3 regions of the Bradyrhizobium sp. JR3.5 genome follow, and region 3 is predicted to be linked to each of the others. Evidence: predicted binding sites of a transcription regulator. Region 3 holds the regulator's gene; each other region holds the start of a gene.
The links. The regulator LexA, encoded in region 3, represses DNA repair genes until DNA is damaged. The targets are predictions, from matches to a motif close to TGTTCNNNNTGTGTTCNG.
Positions count from the first base shown of each region.

Region 1: a site for LexA is predicted at 2,363-2,380, ahead of ACVWW1_RS46705 (Y-family DNA polymerase). Genes of this name have one in related genera too.
Region 2: a site for LexA is predicted at 3,219-3,236, ahead of uvrA (excinuclease ABC subunit UvrA). Genes of this name have one in related genera too.

Region 1 is NZ_JBSRYV010000002.1:6,285,734-6,292,900, forward strand. It holds gene ACVWW1_RS46690 (hypothetical protein) at 1-428, shown strand, start outside; gene ACVWW1_RS46695 (hypothetical protein) at 493-1,239, opposite strand; gene ACVWW1_RS46700 (hypothetical protein) at 1,826-2,092, opposite strand; gene ACVWW1_RS46705 (Y-family DNA polymerase) at 2,558-3,691, shown strand; gene ACVWW1_RS46710 (hypothetical protein) at 3,907-4,116, shown strand; gene ACVWW1_RS46715 (SGNH/GDSL hydrolase family protein) at 4,300-5,106, opposite strand; gene ACVWW1_RS46720 (hypothetical protein) at 5,093-6,046, shown strand; gene ACVWW1_RS46725 (NAD(P)H-dependent oxidoreductase) at 6,437-7,167, opposite strand, start outside.
Region 2 is NZ_JBSRYV010000001.1:2,164,510-2,171,676, forward strand. It holds gene ACVWW1_RS10870 (single-stranded DNA-binding protein) at 77-571, opposite strand; gene ACVWW1_RS10875 (outer membrane protein) at 1,018-1,764, shown strand; partial or broken gene ACVWW1_RS10880 (outer membrane protein) at 1,858-2,079, shown strand; gene ACVWW1_RS10885 (outer membrane protein) at 2,304-2,963, shown strand; gene uvrA (excinuclease ABC subunit UvrA) at 3,323-6,298, shown strand; gene ACVWW1_RS10895 (hypothetical protein) at 6,352-6,570, shown strand; gene ACVWW1_RS10900 (VOC family protein) at 6,722-7,090, opposite strand.
Region 3 is NZ_JBSRYV010000001.1:1,852,496-1,859,662, reverse strand. It holds gene ACVWW1_RS09375 (HAD family hydrolase) at 551-1,189, shown strand; gene ACVWW1_RS09370 (molybdopterin molybdotransferase MoeA) at 1,203-2,414, shown strand; gene lexA (transcriptional repressor LexA) at 2,646-3,350, shown strand; partial or broken gene ACVWW1_RS09360 (hypothetical protein) at 3,607-4,037, shown strand; gene ACVWW1_RS09355 (hypothetical protein) at 4,183-4,410, shown strand; gene ACVWW1_RS09350 (ComEC/Rec2 family competence protein) at 4,407-6,692, opposite strand; gene ACVWW1_RS09345 (MFS transporter) at 7,124-7,167, shown strand, end outside.

The DNA of each region.
Region 1 (7,167 bases), on a different contig from region 3:
AGCAGGAACTCGCCCTCGCGCGGAGCACGAAGGACATGCCTGTCGCCGGTCAGATTGCACAGGCCAAGCAGGTCGAGGCGGATGCGGCAAAGCCGGTCGCGGCGGAAACGGTGACAGTCGCCAACGGGCGGGGAGAATCTCCGGCGAATCCAGATGCCCAGGACTTGGCAAGATTGGTGGCGCGCGCGAGCGTGTTGCTTGGGCAGGGTGATATCGGCTCGGCGCGGATCGTGCTCGAGCGCGCCGCTGAGACTGGCAATGCGCAGGCGAGCTTCATGCTCGCGGAAACTTACGACCCACTGATCCTGCCCCAATGGGGAACTTATGGGACGCGCGGCGACGTAACGAAGGCGCGCGATCTCTACGCAAAGGCTGAGGCCGGCGGAGTCAAGGAAGCGAAACAGCGGGTCGATGCGCTGCGCCAATAGCACAGAAGGAGCTGATCGATGATCAGGTTCTGCTTAGGCGGGAGCAAACACCGGGAGGAGGCCACTAGTTCGCCATCAGCAGTGCATCGACGCGACGGCTGCTTCGTGCGCTGATGATGATCGCGCCGTTGCGGATCGCAAATCTCGCGCCGACCAGTCGTGGCGCCTTCTCCGTCAGCGGCGACGGCAACGGAATCATTCCGCCGGTGACGGGATCGCCGACGTTGATCGGCGGCCCGCCGCCGGCGGCCGAAGGGGCCGCCTTGATGTATTCCCTGATCAGCTGAATCTCGTCTCGCGAGAGGTTGAGCGCAGTTTGCTCGCTGCCGGCATCAGAGGCCTTCTTGTCCGCCTCAAGCTTGTCCTGCGCCTCTTGTTGCGCGGCCTCGCGTTTGGCGGCTTCCTGCTCGATCCGTGTGAGACGATCTCTCAGCGGGACCAGCTCCCGCCGCAGCGCAGCGTTGTCCGACTTCAGCGAAGTGATCTGGCCGAGTGCAATCGCTGCGGCAACGCATGCAACGATCGAAATCAGGCTGAGGCACGCAACCGCCAGCCCCGTCACTCCGACGCCGTTGACCGTGTTCCGATCCGGTCCTTCGCGCTTGGTGCGCCGCCGCCGCGCCTGGGCAAATCCAGGCAGGCTGGTGCCGAGGCGTTTCACAAGGTGCGAGAGCCGAGAGCCGCTTCGGTCCGTGTCGTGAATGGAGCCAAAGGCCGGTTCGGGGACGATCGCGGCGCGCGCGGGCAGGTCGGAGGCTGCTGTCGAGCGGCTTGCGCCCGAGGCCGCGCGATCGGCAAGGCCCTCTTGCATCACGAAAGGGATTTGCCGATCGATCGCGCCGGACCGTTCGATCACAGCATCGCGCGGGTCGGCAGCAACGGTCTCTAGGCGCTCCGCCTGCGGTTCGCCCGACTCCTGCTCGCTGAGCTCCTGCGCGTTGAGTTCCTGCTCGACCCGGGACGCTTCAAGCTCGCGCCATAGCGCGAGGCCGGAGTCCGTGATCTGCAGCCCGGCCTCATTGATCGAAGCCCATCCGGATTGGAAGACGTCGGCGTCGCCTAGCTCTGACGATCGCTTCAGCTTCGTGGCTGCATCGCCCGCCCGCGATCATGCGCTTGACTTCGCGGCTGACCTCTTCGAGCGGGATCCGTTGCTCGGGTCTTGCGGCCAGCACGCTCAAGATCGCCAGATTGAACCTCATGTGGCGCCTCTCGATGCCCCGGCAACCGGTCGTGCAGCAGCTGTGCTCCCGTGCCGGCGATGTGCGAACCGCAGAGGAGGTCGAAGCGGATCAATCATGCCGGCGCGGAGGTCCAGTTAGTGAGCCAGGCAAGTGTAGCGGCTCCCTCAGAGGCAAACAATGCGCCTTCCGGCGCATGACATCCGCTGAAGCGCCTCAGAGAAACTCGCGAAGCCTGGAGAGCTCGATCACGTGCTCGGGCGACAGCACCTCCGGCACGAGGGGAGGCTGCGACGTGGTCCGGATCTCGTAGAGATGCCGGGTCTTCTCGGGCTTGCCCATGAAGTCCCGGATGCATTGGTCGAGCGTTCCGTTGACGATCATATAGGGCGCGCGATCCTCTCGCCTGGAATTGCCGAGAGAAGGCCATTTGTAAAGCGAGGCCGCAGCCTGGAAGTCCACCTGATGAGAGTGGTCGGTCATTCCTTGATCTCTACCCGAAAAAGCCTGTTCGTCAAACAACGCCGGCTCATGAGCGAGCTGGCGCAGCGGGACGCGAGAGCCGGCATAATCGCGCTCCCCGGCAGAGAGTGCCCGCGGACCTCGAGCAATCTGCCAACCGCCTCGCGGTGATTCCTTCGACAGCGACCGGCAGCCGGGCCCGCTTCGACGCTTGGCACGACAGCGCGCGCCCGGCGTTCGCCGGGAGGCCGCCAGCGCCCGCGACCATTCCTGGTCGGCCGGAATTGAGTTTGTTCTTGTTTTGTTCAGTTCTCCGTTGTAGCGTCCAAGGAACGAGCAGTTTTGGTCAGGTCAGGGATGAACGGGTTGAGATGGCAACCGCAGCCACCATCCTTCACGCGGACCTGGATGCGTTTTACGCGTCGGTCGAGCAGCTGCTCGAGCCGTCGCTGCGAGGCAAAACCGATCGCCGTCGGAGGCGGGGTCGTGCTTGCCGCGTCCTATGAGGCCAAGGCCTTCGGGGTGTACGGCGGCATGTCGGGACGGGAAGCTCGCCGGCTCTGCCCGCAACTGATTTTCGTCGGCGGCCACTTCAGCGATTACCAACGGCTGGGTGACGCAGCCATCGAGGTGATCGGTGACTTCACCCCGCTCGTCGAGCGCATTTCGATCGACGAGGCGTTTGCCGATGTTGCCGGCTGCACGCATCTGTTCGGAACGCCCGCCGAAATAGCCGCGGCGATCCGGCGGCGCGTGCGCACAGAACTCGGCCTTGCGATCTCGGTGGGCGTCGCGCGCACCAAGCATCTGGCGAAGATCGCCTCGCAGGTCGCAAAGCCCGATGGACTTGTCGTCGTCGATCCCGGCGCCGAGCTCGGATTCCTGCACGAACTCCCGGTTGAATTGATGTGGGGAGTAGGGCCGGTCACCAGGACACGGCTGGACGCGATCGGCGTCTCGACGATCGGTCAACTCGCCAGATTGTCGGAGCGGTCGCTGACGCGGCTGCTCGGTCCGGCGGCGGGCGAGAAACTCGCCGCGCTGGCCTGGAATCGCGATCCGCGACAACTCACGCCGCATCGGCGCGCGCGATCGGCAGGAGCACAATCGGCGCTCGGCCGAAAGCCCGCGATCGAGCAGGTCATTCGGCCGACGCTGCTTCATCTCGCCGACCGCGTCGCCACGCGGCTTCGGGCAAAATCCCGACCCGGACGAACCGTGACGGTGCGCGTTCGCTTCGCCGACCTGAAATCGGTGACGCGCTCGATGACGCTCGATGCGCCCGTGTGCACGACGGTGATCCTCGCCAGCCTCGCCGAGAAGCTGGTGCGCGCTACGCTTGCTGATCACCCGAGCGAGAAAACCATCTCGCTGCTGGCGATCTCGGTGTCGCATCTGGAGGAGCATTGGGATCTCGCACTCGAGCTCCCGCTCGGGCTGGCCGATCAGGCGCTTCGCCCTGGAAGTCCGATCGGGATGGCGCGCTGGGCCGCGGATTGTGCCGTCGACAAGGTCCGCGATCGCTTTGGCTGGGATGCGATCGGATATGGTTCGGCAGCGCTGCAGGTTGTTCGTTCGGTGCCCGACGACTTCCGCAAGCTGGCCGAAAAGGACCTCTAAAGCGCGATGAGATCAGGTTGAATCGTCATCGCGCTTTAGCTTCTTATTTGCGCATGATCTTTTCGGAAAACCGCTTCGCACTTTTCCGGATCATTCTCTAGCGCTTCGCCGATTCACCGGCTTGTCGTTGCATTAAGAAAACGCAATCCGGAATCGCGGGCTTGTGAGTGGTGGCGTGGCGCGCCCGGTCTATCCTGAGCACGCGGAGGATAGCCATGAAATTCAGCTCCGAACTGATCCAGACGATGCGCGACGCGCTGGAGACGGTGATGGCAAGCGTGCCGGCCGATCAATCCGTGTTCGGTCTCAAGGCGGCGGTTGCCGAATGCATCTTGCGGGCGGCGGCGCACGGGCAGACATCGTTCGACGGGTTCGTAGCGTCGGCATCCGATCAGCTGCAATCGATCATCTCGATGCTGACGTAAAGTATGATCCGGAAAGGTGCGAAACGGTTTTCCCTCGCGACCAACGCAAGGCGTTTGCGCGGAGATCATGCTTAAACAATGAACTAAACGCGATGACGATTTCAACCCAATCTCATCGCGCTTTGGCAGACCAGATCGCGCCCAAGCGCCATTGACGGTTCCGGCGCGGCTTTCGTTGGACGCCTACGATGAGCCCATGCCTTCTTTGGCGATCCTGGTCAGGGCCTCGTATCCGGATGGCGTCAGGTGCAGGAGGTCGCTCTTGTAGTTTGCGCACGGCGTCGTGCGTCCGCACGCGATATTGGAGGCATCGATCGTCCTGATGCCGAGTTCCCGGCTTCTTCTGCTGAGTTCGGCATTGACAGATCCGATATTCTCGGCTGCGCCCTTCATCTGGTCGCCTCGCGGAAGAATCTGGATGGAGAAAATCTTGCCGTTCGGCCAAAGCGACCTGATCTCCTCAAACAGCTTTTGATAGGATTCCATCACTCCGCACGGCTTATCGAGATAGATGTTGTTGGTCCCGACCAGCACGATGACGGACTTCGGCCTGATTTTTCGCAGCCGCTCGCGTTCGTGTTCGATGAACCAGAGCGTATTCTGAATCCTGTCGCGTCCGACGCCGAGGTTGGCCACTGGCCCGGCGCCGAGCGAGGCTGATAGTTCCCTCGGCCACGCCTCAACCAGCGAGTCGCCAAGCAAGACCGTCGACACATCGCCGGACAGACCCGACACATTTCTCTCATATTTGCGCAGGGCATCAGCATTGTCCGGCATGGCGGCTGTTACGGCGAACTGCGCATCGGTTCTATCGCATGCAGCTCTCGAACTTTGCGCGCGTCCCGCCGATGGTAGACAGAGCGCCGCGACAATTGATAACGTCGCCGCGACATAGACGATTGACGCGGTGTAGCGGGGTTCTCCATCGTGCGTTTTCGATGTCATTGCGCGGTTCCATCTGAGGGCAATCAATCTGATGTCGCTGAGCATTTCGATCCTGGGACAGTCAAACAGCATCCTGAAGGCAGGCTTTTTCCAGAAATTTCTGGACGCCGATGACACAATTGAAGTGACATCGGCAGGAAGGATCGGTGCATCTCCGTCCTTGCTCGGTCCGTACTTCGCCCAGGGTGATTTCTTCAAAGGCTCGGAGTTTTGCATTGTCGACACGTGCGTGATCGATTTTTCGCTGCTTTCCGCCAATGCGATCGATTACTACGATGTTGTGAGATGGGTCGAGTGGATCGGGCATTCCGCAAAACGCGCCAATTGCGAGCCGGTTTTTGTTTGCATACCGGTGAGCGACATCAACGCATCAAGAACGATCATCTCCGCCTGTATTTCCGTCTGCCAGAAGCAGGACTGGTACTATCTTGATGTAAGGGACGTCATTGCCTCGGTCGTCAAGTCCAAGAACGTAGACGCAAAGGAACTCTACGCAGACGGCAGTCATCCGGCCGAGTTCTTGTCGGGCGTGATAGCGACGCACCTTGGCAATTTCTTGACTAAGATAAGGACGACCGAGACTGCAAAGTGCAAACGCACGTTTGCATTCACGGCTTACGATCGCGTGCCGCTCAAAGATCAAATTGCGGGCACACCGGTGGAGTATTCGTCGAGGCTGATCACGTTTTCGGGTGTCCGGCTGGAACGCGGCGAGACGTACCCGATCCACATCGGGTCGGATTCATCCATCCGCGGCCTCATGGTGAACTCGGCAGCCTGCAAGAGCGTGCTGTCGATCGAGGGAGACAGAACCTTCCACAAGAACCTGCGTCTCAAGCCCTATCACCCGACAAATTTCGAGGCGCGGCTCATTCCGATTTGCAGGCCAATTCGAGACCATCGGGGAATGGTCAGGCTATCGCTGACGAACCAGGATGTCTCCATGAGCGATGTGACGCTGCACAGCTCGCAAGGAGGGGAATGACGAGGGCTTCATCGAAGTTGCCGATCTCGTCGTCGAGCGAGGATACGACCTGGTGACCTACACCACCACGCGACCTGCCGATGCGGCCTCCATCAGATGGATGCCCGATTAATGGATTCGTGTGATCCAATGGGGCGCCCGGCTGATTGAAACTGGCCACGGGCGTGTGCACTCTCCAAGATCGCGCACGCTGGGCAGCCCTGTACGATCGGGACCGGATTTGTCCAGCATGGCGCGTCCCTGCAGACTGCGATACCGATTCCGGTCTTCTGCAACGGCGTCGTAATGCGTTGAATTTACTTGTCTATCTGCGATCCGGCGGTCCAGCCAGGCAAGCGGATTTCTGGAGCTCGGATCACGCGCGGCGGAGCCGCGCGAAACCGATCCGGTCTAGGCAGCCTCAGGGCGTATGAATGACGGCCTGCCGAAGAAGAGGGTGTCTTGCTCCTGGCGCAGCGCATCGCACATTCGGCCCGCCGGAATCTCGACGTCGTCGTATCCGAGCACCTGGTCCCGCGCAACGTTCCGCCGGAGACGACAACCTTCGGCGAGACCGATCGGAAGGAGGCGCTCGGCGTGAGCGACCTGCGCGTTCTCGCACAAGCCGTAGGTCATGTAGTGGCCAAGCCCGTCGATGATCTCGCCAGCCCTGAGATCCCTCTTGGCGGCTGCAACCACGTCGACATGCGGCGCGCCGAGTGGAGTGATGGCTGCATCCCGGAAGATCGCCGCGCGAGCAACCGTGAACGGGACTTCAAAGTGACAAAGATGATAGGGCCAGTAGAAGCAGTAGAGCGGGCCTGCTCCCATCTTGTAGAGCGACAGGTAGTGCTTCTCGACCGTATCGTTCGTCGTCCCAAGTACGAATATACCTGGGTTTGGCATGGCTCCCACACAGTAATCCACGATGCCGGGACCCTCGAGAAGCTCATCGAGCGGGTACCAATTGACCGCTTCCTGGATCGGGGTGCCGGCCTCGACGACCGGACCGTGCATTCCGCGCCTCGCGACCCGCATGCCTGTTGCATTGGCAACGATCGCGTTCTCGAAAGATATCTTGGTGCCGTCTGCGAAGGACGTGACCATCGGGGCCTTCATCCCCCAACGTTTGGCAAACCCCT
Region 2 (7,167 bases), 310 kb from region 3:
AAATCTCGACGCCGCTCCGGGTTAATGATCGTCACGGAACGGCGTCTGACCGAATCTCGGAAAGCCTGACCTCCGGTCAGAACGGGATGTCGTCGTCCATGTCGCTGTTGCGGCTGCCGCCGCCGGCGGCGACCGCCCGGCGCGGCGCCGAGCTGACCGGACCGGACGAACCGAAATCGCTGCCGCCGCTATCATCGGCGAAGCTGCCGCCTCCACCGCCCCGCCCGTCGAGCATGGTGAGGTTGGAGTTGAAACCCTGCAGCACGACCTCGGTCGAGTACTTCTCGACGCCGCTCTGGTCGGTCCATTTGCGGGTCTGCAACTGACCCTCGATGTACACCTTGGCGCCCTTCTTCAGGTACTGCTCGGCGACCTTGCAGAGGCCCTCGTTGAAGATCACGACGCGGTGCCACTCGGTCTTTTCCTTGCGCTCGCCGGTGCCCTTGTCGCGCCAGGTTTCCGAGGTGGCGATGGAAAGATTGGCGATCGGACGACCGTCCTGCGTCCGCCGGATCTCCGGATCCTTACCGAGGTTTCCAACCAGGATCACCTTGTTCACGCTTCCTGCCATCGCATCATCTCCACTCAAACCGGGCGCCGGACATCGGTCGCCACTCTCAACCTTCGCCACTTACTTTGCAGGCGTCGTGGATGACCCTATACGACGGCGCCGGTTCGCTGCCTTTGCCGTCGCGCGGCTTATCCACGGATATTGACATATAGCACCGCCGCGGAGAATGTTCCAGTTTTGTTCGCTACAACCAGCCGTAGAAGCGGCCGATGGCGATGGCGTGGCCGCGGATTTCGACCGCTGCCATCAACGGGCTCCGAAGCTCTACAAAAATGCTAGTTAAATCAGTGTCTTGCATTGTCGACACTTCTATCGCGAGTGTTGCATTTGGGAGACGGCGTTTCCGGTTGAATCAAAGTATAGGTACCAGCTATCAGACGGGCGCTCGCGTCTGAGATCGCGCTTCGGGACCTTTGGAAGCCGATCGGGAAGCTGGGGGTTTGATAATGAAGAAGTTTTTGCTCGCTACGGTTGCCCTGATTGCGTTCGCTGCGCCGGCCGCGGCTGCCGATCTCGCTGCGCGCCCCTACACCAAGGCGCCCCCGCCGATGATTGCCGCCGTCTATGACTGGAGCGGCTTCTACATCGGCGCCAACGGCGGCTGGGGCTCGAGCCACAATTGCTGGGACCAGGTCCCGGGCGGCGTGCTGCTCGGCTCGGATGGTTGCCATGATGCGACCGGCGGCGTTGCCGGTGGCCAGATCGGCTATCGCTGGCAGGCAGGCGCTTGGGTGTTTGGCCTCGAAGCGCAGGGCGACTGGGCTGACCTGAAGGGCAGCAACAACAGCGCGATCTTCCCGGGTCTCTTCACCAACCAGAGCAAGATCGACGCGTTCGGCCTGTTCACCGGCCAGATCGGCTACGCCGTCAACAACGTGCTGCTCTACGCCAAGGGCGGTGCGGCGCTGACCGACAACCGCTTCAGCACCTACTTCACGCCGACCGGCGTCCTCGCCGGCAGCACCAGCGACACCCGCTGGGGCGGCACCATCGGCGCCGGCATCGAAGTCGGCTTCGCGCCGAACTGGACCGCCGGTGTCGAATACGACCACCTGTTCATGCAGGACAAGACCTACAACCTCACCACCCCGACCGGCGCGCTGTTCAGCAGCATCCGCGATCGCCAGGACGTCGACCTCGTCACCGTCCGCGTGAACTACAAGTGGGGCGGCCCGGTGGTTCCGCGCTACTGATCGCGCGATCCGATTTGATCCAGGCAAAAGGCCGGCCTCGCGCCGGCCTTTTTGTTTGCGTGGTCGGCTCACTTATATGGTCGGCGCGCTCCGCGCTGGGGTTGGACCGCCGGCGACGGTGTCGAATACATGTTCGCCGCCAACTGGTCGGCCAAGCTCGAGTACAACTACATCGATCTCGGCAAGGTCGCGCCGATCCAGTACACGCCCGCGATCAACGATCGCTCGGAATGGAAGGACACGTTCCACACCGTCAAGCTCGGCATCAACTACCACTTCAACGCGCCGAGCCCGGTCGTATCAGCGAAGTACTGAGCAACCGGCGGTCGCTTCGCATCGGAGACAAGAGCCGGCCTTGTGTCGGCTTTTTTTGCGGGCAAGCGCGCGCTTCGCCGAGCCATTTTCCGTGCATTGTGGTTTCACGGGTACACAACTTCCAAGATTTCTATGTAGAAACACCTGATCGTCACACGACACTGCTGTGACGTTCCCTTCAATATTTGAAGGGACAACAAGAAAATGGGACTGGGACTTTGAAAATCAGGAATGTTTTGCTGGCATCGGCCGGCATGTTTGCCCTCAGCGCAATTGCACCGGCAATGGCCGCCGATATGGCCGCCCGCGCGCCTTACGTGAAGGCGCCGCCGCCGGCCGCGATCTACAACTGGACCGGCTTCTACATCGGCGGATTCGGTGGCTATGCCAGCGAGGAATCCGGCAACCCGAAGATGGAAGGCGGCTTCGCCGGCGGCACCATCGGCTACAACTGGCAGGCCGGTAACATCGTGTACGGCCTCGAGGCCGACGGCGCCTGGGCTGACGTCGACGCTTCGGTGAGCACGCTCGGCGTCACCGTGAAGAGCAAGGTCGACGCGCTCGGCACCGCGCGCGGCCGCATCGGCTTCGCCGTCGACAAGGTGCTGTTCTACGGCACCGGCGGCTACGCCTGGGTCGACAACAAGATCAGCGTCAGCGCGCCCGGCGTGACCGCTTCGCAGAGCAACTTCCACTCCGGCTGGACGGTCGGCGCCGGCATCGAGGCGTTCATCGCGCCGCAGTGGTCGGTCAAGGGCGAGTACCTGTATCGCAGCCTCGGCAGCGAGACCTACTTCGGCGTTCCCTCCCCCGACCTCAACCTGCACAGCGTCCAGTTCGGCGTGAACTATCACTTCGGCGGCCCGATCGTCGCCAAGTACTAAGCCAAGTCCTGAGATCGATCTGCGATCAGATCGCACGGAAAGGCCGGCCTCGCGCCGGCCTTTTTGCGTAAGAGCGTTTTCGACCGAAGTGGATCCCCGTTCGCGTAAGGAAAACGCGTCAAAACAGAAATCCAGAGCCCCGTTCCGATTCCATCGGAACGGGAAAGGCCTGCCGGAACCGGGCCCTGCTGACGGCTGCTGCCATCAGGCAAACTATCCGTTGATGGATGCGACTCAGCACTGGAAATTGTCGGCCGTTCTTCCTACGTTCCAGTCTTCTCACCCATCGGCGCAAGGTCCCGGCAGCACCGGCGATGCGCGCCCAAAAGGCGCCCGATCATGCGCCCGGAAATGTCGCTATGGATGAAGTGCTCAAGGCGAAGCGCCAAAACAACGCCGGCTCCTCATCGCGCGCCATCACGATCCGCGGCGCGCGCGAACACAATCTGAAGAACATCGACGTCGAGATTCCGCGCGACAAGCTCGTGGTGTTCACCGGCCTGTCGGGCTCAGGCAAGTCGTCGCTCGCATTCGACACCATCTATGCCGAGGGCCAGCGCCGCTACGTCGAGTCGCTGTCGGCCTACGCGCGCCAGTTCCTCGAGATGATGCAGAAGCCGGATGTCGACCAGATCGACGGCCTGTCGCCGGCGATCTCGATCGAGCAGAAGACCACGTCGAAGAATCCGCGCTCCACCGTCGGCACCGTCACCGAGATCTACGACTACATGCGCCTGTTGTGGGCGCGCGTCGGCGTGCCCTATTCGCCGGCCACGGGGCTACCGATCGAGAGCCAGATCGTCTCGCAGATGGTCGACCGCGTGCTGGCGCTGCCGGAAGGCACCCGCCTCTATCTGCTGGCGCCGGTCGTGCGCGGCCGCAAGGGCGAGTACAAGAAGGAGCTCGCCGAGTACCTCAAGAAGGGCTTTCAGCGCGTCAAGATCGACGGCACCTTCCATGAGCTGTCGGAGGCGCCGGCGCTCGACAAGAAATTCCCGCACGACATCGACGTCGTGGTCGACCGCATCGTGGTGCGTCCCGACCTCTCCCAGCGCCTCGCCGAAAGCTTTGAGACCGCCCTGAAGCTCGCCGAGGGCCTCGCCGTGATCGAATACGCCGACGCGCCTGCGGCGGCACCGGCCGAGGACAAAAAGAAGACCGCGAAGATCCACGACAAGAGCGGGCCCGAGCGCATCCTGTTCTCGGAAAAGTTCGCCTGCCCGGTCTCCGGCTTCACCATCCCCGAGATCGAGCCGCGCCTGTTCTCGTTCAACAACCCCTATGGCGCGTGTCCGGCCTGCGGCGGCCTCGGCGTCGAGCAGCACATCGACGAAGACCTGGTCATCCCCGACAAGGAGCTGACCTTGCGCAAGGGCGCGATCGCGCCGTGGGCGAAGTCGTCCTCGCCCTATTACATCCAGACCCTGACCGCGCTCGGCAAGCACTACAAGTTCACGCTCGACACCAAGTGGAAGGACCTGACCAAGAAGGTGCAGGCCGCGCTGCTGCACGGCTCAGGCGACGACGAGATCAAGTTCTCCTATGAGGACGGCGTCCGCTCCTACGACACCAAGAAGCCGTTCGAGGGCGTCGTCACCAACATCAACCGCCGCTACCGCGAGACCGAGAGCGAATGGGCGCGCGAGGAGCTCGGCAAGTATTTCTCCGACGTGCCCTGCGCCGGCTGCAACGGCTATCGGCTGAAGCCCGAGGCGCTGTGCGTCAAGATCGGCGGCAAGCACATCGGCGAGATCTCCGAGCTCTCGGTCAGGCGCGCCGGCGAATGGTTCGAGACCGTGCCGGAAGCGCTGAATGCGCAGCAGAACGAGATCGCGACGCGCATCCTCAAGGAGATCCGCGAGCGCCTGACCTTCCTGCTCGACGTCGGCCTCAACTACCTGACGCTGTCGCGTTCGTCAGGCACGCTGTCCGGCGGCGAGAGCCAGCGCATCCGCCTGGCCTCGCAGATCGGCTCGGGACTGACCGGCGTGCTCTACGTGCTGGACGAGCCGTCGATCGGCCTGCACCAGCGCGACAACGCCCGCCTGCTCGACACGCTGAAGCGGCTCCGCGACCTCGGCAATACCGTGGTCGTGGTCGAGCATGACGAGGACGCCATCCGGCTTGCCGACTATGTGCTCGATATCGGTCCCGGCGCCGGCATGCATGGCGGCCACATCGTCGCCGAAGGCACGCCCGACCAGATCATGCGCAACCCGAAATCGCTGACCGGCAAGTACCTCACCGGCGAGCTTTCGGTCCCCGTGCCCGACCGACGGCCGCCGAACCACCGGCGCACCATCAAGGTCATCAACGCCCGCGGCAACAATCTGAAGAACGTCTCGGCCGAGATCCCGCTCGGCCTGTTCACCTGCGTCACCGGCGTCTCCGGCGGCGGCAAGTCGACCCTGCTGATCGACACGCTCTACAAATCGATCGCGCGCAAGCTGAACAATGCCAGCGAAGGCGCCGCCCCGCACGACCGCATCGAGGGCCTCGAGCACATCGACAAGATCATCGACATCGACCAGTCGCCGATCGGCCGCACCCCGCGCTCCAATCCGGCGACCTATACCGGCGCCTTCACGCCGATCCGCGAATGGTTCGCCGGCCTGCCCGAGGCGAAAGCGCGCGGCTACGAGCCCGGGCGCTTCTCCTTCAACGTCAAGGGCGGCCGCTGCGAGGCCTGCCAGGGCGACGGGGTCATCAAGATCGAGATGCACTTCCTGCCTGACGTCTACGTCACCTGCGACACCTGCAAGGGCAAGCGCTACAACCGCGAGACGCTGGAGGTGCTGTTCAAGGGCAAGAGCATCGCCGACGTGCTCGACATGACGGTCGAGGAAGCCGCCGAGTTCTTCAAGGCGGTGCCGCGGGTGCGCGAGACGTTCCAGACCCTGCATCGTGTCGGCCTCGACTACATCCATGTCGGCCAGCAGGCCACCACGCTGTCCGGCGGCGAAGCCCAGCGCGTCAAGCTGGCGAAGGAACTGTCCAAGCGCGCCACCGGCCGCACGCTCTACATCCTGGACGAGCCGACCACCGGCCTGCACTTCCACGACGTCGCGAAACTGCTCGAGGTGCTGCGCGAGTTGGTCGCCCAGGGCAACACGGTGGTGGTGATCGAGCACAATCTCGAAGTCATCAAGACCGCCGACTGGGTGATCGACCTCGGCCCCGAAGGCGGCGACGGCGGCGGCGAGATCGTCGCCTGGGGCCCGCCCGAGGACATCGTCAAAGCGCCGAGGAGCTACACCGGCAAGTTTCTGGCGCCGGTGCTGAAGAAGGCGAACAGCAAGCCGAGAAAGAGCTCAGCGAGCGAGGCGGCGGAGTAGCAGGAGTGCCTCTGTACACATATGTCGCGAGCTACAGAGGGTCGACGTGTGCCGTGCAGGGCAGCTACAGCAACTACAAGGGCTTTGCACCACAGGCGCTTGCGCAGATTCCGGATGGTGCGCTTCCAGGGCTAACCCCAGCCATACGAAAAGACCTGGCCAAAGCTTGGGGCGAATGGGAGCAGGTGCCGGAATTATCGCGGGTGTGGCGGATCAGCTTTAAGGTGGGCGATTACGAGATGATCGTGTACGCGGTCGAAACTAAATCCTAGCCCAGCTCACCTCCTATCTTCCGCCCCAACGAGAATTGTTAGCAAGTAGCCCGGATGAGTTCGTAGGGTGGATTAGCGAAGCGTAATCCACCGATCCCTTTGCGAAATTGCGGCGGGTTACGCCTAAGGCTAACCCGCCCTACGCGCTATCTCAATTCCCACGGTAGGTGGCGATCTGCCAGACATTTGCCCAGGAATCCTGGACCGTCGCTCGTCTGTCGCCATAAGGCGTATCCGCAGGCGTCTCGATCGATTCAGCGCCTGCCGCAATCGCCCGCCGATAGGTCTCGTCCACGTTCTCAACGTAGACATAGAGAAAGGCCGGCATGGCCTCGCGGACGCCTCCACCGTCGCTGATCAGGATAATCGAGTCTCCGATCCGCATTTCCGTTGGCGCTCCGGAACGGACGTCGCCATCCGCGCCGAAAACGTCTCTCAGGAATCCGGTCAAGCCGCTGAGGTCGCTCGTGACAATACGCGGTATGACGGAAGGCCAGCCGACGGGCTTGAATGGGGGCATGGGTCTGCCTTGACTAAACAACGACGATGCATCGTCGATCTAAGATACCGGGAAGCAAGTTGCCCGCATGAGCGAAG
Region 3 (7,167 bases):
GCAAGCCCCCCGCAACAAAAATATTTCGCCTTATCAGAAGTGCAGCTCAGTGTATGCTTCGCCCGTCTCACCCGATCGAGGGGCGCTTCGCGATCGTCACGAACGTGGGTCCAGATGCGGTGGACGCGCAGTGTGCAACTGACGAAGGCCCATGAAGCGGCTCCGGTTACACCTGTGGTCCTACCCCCGAGCTCTCTACCTTTTGCTCGGGGCCCCTGGGTGCGATCGGCAGCCGGCTTTCCCTGCGCCCTCTACTCAAGAGAGAGGGCGAGATGAGATGCAAAGCTCGGACAATTCATGTCGCGAGAATGCGAAGCTGTGACCTCATCCTCACCTGTCATTACCCGGCTCGACCGGGCGATCCAGTACGCCGCGGCCTCTCGGCTCGAGCACCAGCGCCTCAGGAATACTGGATCACCAGCATGCGCGGGTGATGACACCGCGTGAGAATGGACCGAGCCGGGCCAACGTCAGCACCTTGGTCGCATGCCTGCCGCACAAATCGGGGACATTGCCGCCCGCCCGCAATTCTCGTACACGGTTTCACGCAATGACCTCGCAACTCTCTCCCGATTCCGTCGACGTGCTGCTGTTCGATATCGGCCGCGTCGTGCTCGACATCGACTTCGAGAAGGTGATGGCGCACTGGGCGCAGCATGCCGGCTGCGCGCCGGCCGACCTCGCCACGCGTTTTGTCGTCGACGACAGCTTCAAGCATCACGAGATCGGCCGGATCGACGATGCGGCGTTCTTCGCAAACCTGCGCCGGACGCTCGGCATCAACCTCACCGATACGCAGTTCCTGGAAGGCTGGAATGCGATCTTCACCGGCGAGATGCCGGGGATTGCCCCCCTGCTCGCGACCGCCGCCGTGCGGATGCCGCTCTACGCCTTCTCCAACACCAATCCGGCCCATGTCGCGCATTTCTCGGTCACCCATGCCGAGTTGCTCAGCCATTTCCGCACCGTCTTCCTGTCCTCGACGATCGGGTTTCGGAAACCCGACGCCGAGGCCTACGATCATGTGGTAAAAGCCATCGGCGTGCCGGCGTCGCGGATCCTGTTCTTCGACGACCTGGCCGCCAACATCGAGGGCGCGCGGGCGCGCGGCCTTCATGCCATCCACGTGACATCGACGGATGACGTGGCGAGGGCTCTGACTGCACTTGGTATTGAACATTTGGATTGAAGGAGCTCCGAGCGTGGCCCTGATGCCGGTTGCCGATGCCCTGTCCGCCGTCCTCGCCGGCGCCGAACCGCTGCCGGAGGAGATGGTCGCGCTCGATGCCGCCTACCACCGCACCCTGGCGCGCGACCTCGCCGCCCGGCGCACCCAGCCGCCGCAGCCGATGTCGGCGATGGACGGCTATGCCGTGCGCGCGGCCGACGCTGGTGATCTGAAGGCCCGGCTCAGGGTAATCGGCGAAGTCGCCGCCGGCCGGCCGTTCGAGCGCACGGTCGGCCCCGGCGAAGCGGTGCGGATCTTCACCGGCGGCGTGATCCCCGATGGCGCCGACGCCGTCATCATCCAGGAAGACACCGCCGTCGACGGCGACCACATCACGATTACCGAGGCCGCAACCGCCGGACGGCACATCCGCCCGGCCGGCGTCGACTTCCGTGAAGGCGACGTGCTGCTCGATGCCGGCAGCCGCCTCTCCGATCGCGCGCTGTCGCTGGCGGCCGCCATGAACTATCCGGACCTCCCGGTGCACCGCCGTCCGAAGGTCGCGGTGCTGGCGACCGGCGACGAGCTGGTGATGCCGGGCTCGACGCCCGGCCCCGGCCAGATCGTCTATTCCAACGGCTATGCGCTGCGGGCGCTGGCGCGCGCCGAAGGCGCCGAGACCGTCGATCTCGGGGTTGCCGCCGACACGGTGGAGGCCACCACCGCCGGTATCCGCCGGGCGCGCGAGACCGGTGCCGACATCCTGATCACGACCGGCGGCGCCTCGGTTGGCGACCACGACCTGGTCAAGCAGTCGCTGGAGGCCGAGGGCGTCGAGATGGCGTTCTGGCGGATCGCGATGCGGCCCGGCAAGCCGATGATGCATGGCCGGCTCGGCGCGATGCGGGTGATCGGCCTGCCCGGCAATCCGGTGTCCTCCTATGTCTGCGCCTTCCTGTTTCTGGTGCCGTTGATTCGGGCACTGAGCGGCCGAAAAGCGATTCATCACCGCCGCGCGAGCGCAGTGCTCGGCCGCGACCTCGCCGCCAACGACCAGCGCGAGGACTATCTGCGCGCACGCCTCGAGGAGCGCGAGGACGGCATGCTGATCGCAACGCCTGTCACGCAGCAGGACTCGTCGCTGCTCGGGAATCTCGCTGCGGCACGGGCACTTCTCGTGCGTCCGCCGTTTGCGCCTGCCGCCGTCAAAAGCAGCGAATGCGAGATCCTGATGCTGCCCGAGTGACAGCGGAGACCGCATCGCTTGAGCGCCCGCCGGATGTGTTCACCGGAAATTAAGTGGTTGCGGAACACATATCGAACATATAGTGTCCGTTCATGATTTGTTTCGAGTACTGGTGTGTACAAATGGGAGGCCGCGAAGGAGCGCTTGTGATGAGCACCGTGCTCCTGAGGACTGGCCCCGCCTGAAAAGTCTCGGAATCGAACGACGCTACCAACCGGGGGAATACTCGAGATGCTCACGCGCAAACAGTACGAACTTCTGCGTTTCATCAATGAACGTCTGAAAGAGGCCGGCGTACCGCCCTCGTTCGACGAGATGAAGGATGCGCTCGACCTGCGCTCGAAATCCGGAATCCACCGCCTGATCACTGCGCTGGAAGAGCGCGGCTTCATCCGCCGCCTGCCCAACCGCGCCCGCGCCATCGAGGTCATCAAGCTGCCCGAGCTCTCGGCCGGCGGCGGTAACGGCCGCCGCGGCTTCACCCCGAGCGTGATCGAAGGCACCCTCGGCAAGCGCACCAGCACGCCGCCGATCGCCGAGGACGACGGCAACCGTCCGGTCGCGGTCCCCGTGATGGGCCGGATCGCCGCCGGTACGCCGATCGAGGCGCTGCAGACCCGCAGCCACACCATCAGCGTACCGCCCGACATGCTCGGCTCCGGCGAGCACTATGCGCTGGAAGTGCGCGGCGACTCGATGGTCGATGCCGGCATCCTCGACGGCGACATGGCGCTGATCCAGCGCAACGACGTCGCCAACACCGGCGACATCGTGGTGGCGCTGATCGACGAGGAGGAAGCCACCCTGAAGCGCTTCCGCCGCCGCGGCGCATCAATCGCTCTGGAGCCGGCCAACACCGCCTATGAAGTGCGCATCCTGCCGCCGAACCGGGTGCGCATCCAGGGCAAGCTGATCGGCCTCTATCGCAAATACTGAATTTCAAATACTTGCGGCGGCCGGGAACGAGCGACACATCGGATCGTTCCTTGAATGATAGCGTAACGTGCTGTTTGCCCGATGCGCTCCGATACCTCTCACGCAGCGTCGCGTGTTTGTGATCGGGAGCGTTGGGCGACCAGTCGTACAATCGCCCAGAAGCGAGGAGACACTCGTTCGCTATCGTCCACTCTGGTAGAGGCCCTATGCCTCAAGGAGAGGCACGGGTCGCTACCTCGATTTGAGGAGCCATCCGATGTGTGACTATAGTCTGCACGCCGTGGCGTCGCGCCCCGCCATTGTTGGAGAGACGCTGATCACCACGACTTTCCGCGGCACGTCGACCCGCGGCTTTGCTTCGGAGACCGATCCCACTGTCGCGGTCTGCATGCTGCCGGGCACCGAGCTCGCTTTCGCCGAGAACGTTCGCTACGACAGCCGCTGGATCTGGACCAAGACGATGAACTTCCGCGTCGGCGCGTGTTCAATGAAGTCGAGCCCGACGTTCCCGATCGCCATCATGACGCGGTCGAATTCCCCGACGGCAGCCATGTGCTGGTGACCCAGCTCGTCGAGGGACAACGCGTCAGCGTGCTGCAATTGCCGGCACTGCATCCGCCGGTCGAGCAGAAGCCGAAGGTTGTGGAGCGACGGCCCTCCGCATTTGCGTCGCTGTTTTTGGGTTGAGCGCATCGTCGCCGCGGAATGAGCTGTTCAGCGGCGGATGACCTAAGCGATTTCGAGCGACCCCGGACGCCGGGTTCCGGGGCGCAGCTGGAGAATTGCGTCGGCGCGCGCCTTGGCGCATCATCGGGCACGGAGGACGTGCGTGGTGGTCGACAAGGTCACATGGCAAAAGGCTGGACGCGTCACGGAGCCGGGTCGCTACATGTTCCGGTTCGGCTGGCTGACGGTGACGGCTGACGACCTGAAGGTCTGGGAGCAATTCCCCGAGGCTTCCTTCACCCTCGTCAAGAAGCCCGACGCGGGCCCCGACTCCGACGAATACCATCTCGGCCTGTTCGAGCTGCCGACCGGCCCCTTACCCGACAACGGCTAATCCTCGCCCTGCAAATCGGTCTCGGCCGGCGTCGCATCGACGGCGGGCCGGGGCGCGCTGGCGGGTGCGCGCAGCGTGGTCTCGCTCTCGCCATCGCCGGGAACCGCTGGCGACCATGGCCGGTCGATCCCTCCGGGCTTGACCGCATCGATGGCGTAGCCGTCGCTGATGCGCCGCAGCACCAGCGCGCCGTGGCGCCGCAGCCGCTCGGCATCGATCACCGAGGCCGCGCAGTCCCGCGGTGCCGGCCGCGCGGTCACGATCAGCGCTGCACGGTCGCAGTCGTCGGCCAGCGCCTCGGGCCGGCTCGCCAGCGCGACGAAGGCGCCGCCCGGCCCTTGCGTCACGCAGCCGCTCGGATCGCAGGAGACGCCCTCGCCGAGCGAGGAATCCGTGGCAGTCCGCGCGTCAGCATCCGCCGCCAGCCACTCCTTGACGAGGAAGGCGTCCTTCGCGCTGTGCATCACATGCAGCCGGCCGTCGCCGCCGCGCACCGCGACGTTGCGGCCGTCGGCGGAGACCAGCACGTCCGGCTGCGGCACCCGCACAGCCCAGACCGAGGCGACCACCAGCAGCACGGCACCCGACCAGCGCAGCGGCGTGTGCAACAGCCCGAGAAGAACGAGGCCGGCGCTTGCCACGATCATCGGTCCGACCCCGAACGCCGCCATCCGGCCGACTGCGCCCGGAAGCGCCGCGACCCATTGCGTCACCAGGATCATCCAGTCGATGCCGAAACCCATGATCGCCCAGAACACCCCGTCGAAGCCGAACGGCATGGCGACGAGCCCGAGCAGGCCGGCCGGCATCACGACCGCCGACACCACCGGCATCGCCGCAAGGTTCGCCAGCAGCCCGTAGGGCGTCACGCGGTGGAAATGGAACGCGGCGTAGGGCGTGGTCGCGAGCCCCGCCACCAGCGAGGCCAGCATCAGCATCGTGAGCTCGCGCCCGCCCCACAGCGCAACCCGCGCAGTCGCCGAATGATCGGGTGACGCCAGCAGGTTCGGCAGCCCGATCTGCACCAGCGCCGCCAGCCCGAGCGTTGCCGCAAACGACATCTGAAAGCTCGGATGCACCAGCGCTTCCGGCGCGATCGCGAGCACGATCAGCGCCGCCACCGCCAACGTGCGGAAGGTGATCGCGCGGCGGTCGACCATCACCGCGATCAGCACCACGGCCGTCATGAAGAACGATCGCTGGGTCGCGACCTCCGCTCCCGACAGCAGCAGGTAGAACGCCGCCGCGACGAGCGCGGCCGCCGCCGCCCATTTCTTGATCGGGTGTCCCGCCGTCAGCGCCGGAAACAGCGCAAGCAGCGCGCGGATGGTGAAGAAGACGACGCCCGCGACCACGGCCATGTGGTAGCCGGAAATCGACAGCACGTGGCCGAGGCCCGAGATGAACATCGCGTCGTTGACCGGCGTCGTGATCGCATCGCGCCGGCCGGTGAGCAGCGCGGTTGCGATCGCGCGCTGATCCCCGTCGAGCGTGGTGCGGATCCGCGCGTCGATGGCATCGCGCAGCCACTGCATGAAGGCGGCATAACGCAGCGCAAGACCGCCGGTCGCCGGCGGCTCCCTGGTCTTCACCGCCCCCATTACGAAGCCGGACGCGCCGATACCCTGGAAATAGAGGTCGCGGCCGAAATCATAGGAGCCCGGCCGCTGCGGCCCGAGCGGCGGCATCAGCCGCGCCTTCAATTCGACGAAGCTGCCGACCTCGGGCGCGGTGCCCTTCTTCACCGAGAGTCTGACGCGCTCGAGTTTCGGCACCTCGCGCTGGCTTTCCATCGACACGATGCGCAGCACGAAGCGGTCGGTCTTCTCGCGGACGTCGCGTGTCTCGACAAAACCGGTCAGTGCCACGGAAAATATCGGCCGCGCCAGCACGCCATGGGCGATCCGCGCGGTCTTCCATGTCGCGGTCGCAAAGCCCGCCGCGACCGCCGCCAGCATCACGACGGCGGGAAACACGCTGCGCCGCCGAAGCAGCAACGCCAGCAGGCAGAGCGCGATTGCGACGGTCGCCGCGACCGACAGCACCGGCTCGTGCTCAGCCGCAAAATAGAATGCAATGCCGGTGCCGAACGCTACCGGCACCCACGGCAACAGCCGCCCGGCCCCCGTCTCCGCACGCGCCCATTGCCGCAATGTCTCGACGAGAGGCCGCCAGATGCTGGCGCGCACCGGAACATAGCCACCGACCGGCGCAGCCGCGCGCGGCGGCCACGTCCCCGCGTAGCCGCGTCTGCCGCCCGGCGTCGTGCCCTGCTCCGCCATTCCGCTCGCGATCCCTGCCGGAGCGGCAGGCTAGCGGATGCTGCGACCTGATCGCTAGCGGAACAGATCAAGAATACGGGACCGGCCAGCCGGGATACCAGGACCGACCTGCGTCACGGCTCCCGGCGGCAGGCCGTCGCCGGTGCCTGCGTCAAACCGATCGAGCCGAAAGTCTCATTAGGTGCCGATCCCATTGGGACTAGACTGTCATGATGCCTCCACTCCCGGAGAGACGGGGATGACGTGGCAACGGCTCGCGGCACTGAAGGCCGCTGGAGCTCTTCTCAGGAGGCCCAAAACTCCCCTGAGATCAGGCGTTGCGGACAAACTCGCAAATCTCGCCTGCAACGCCGCGCACCACGCGCACGCCGCGAGCGGATCGAGCGCTGGAAAACGCGAAGAGTAGCGTTTGCAATTGATAGGAGCAGCACATGGCAATTCAAGTACCGAGCGATTTTCGTCGCGTGATTGTCGC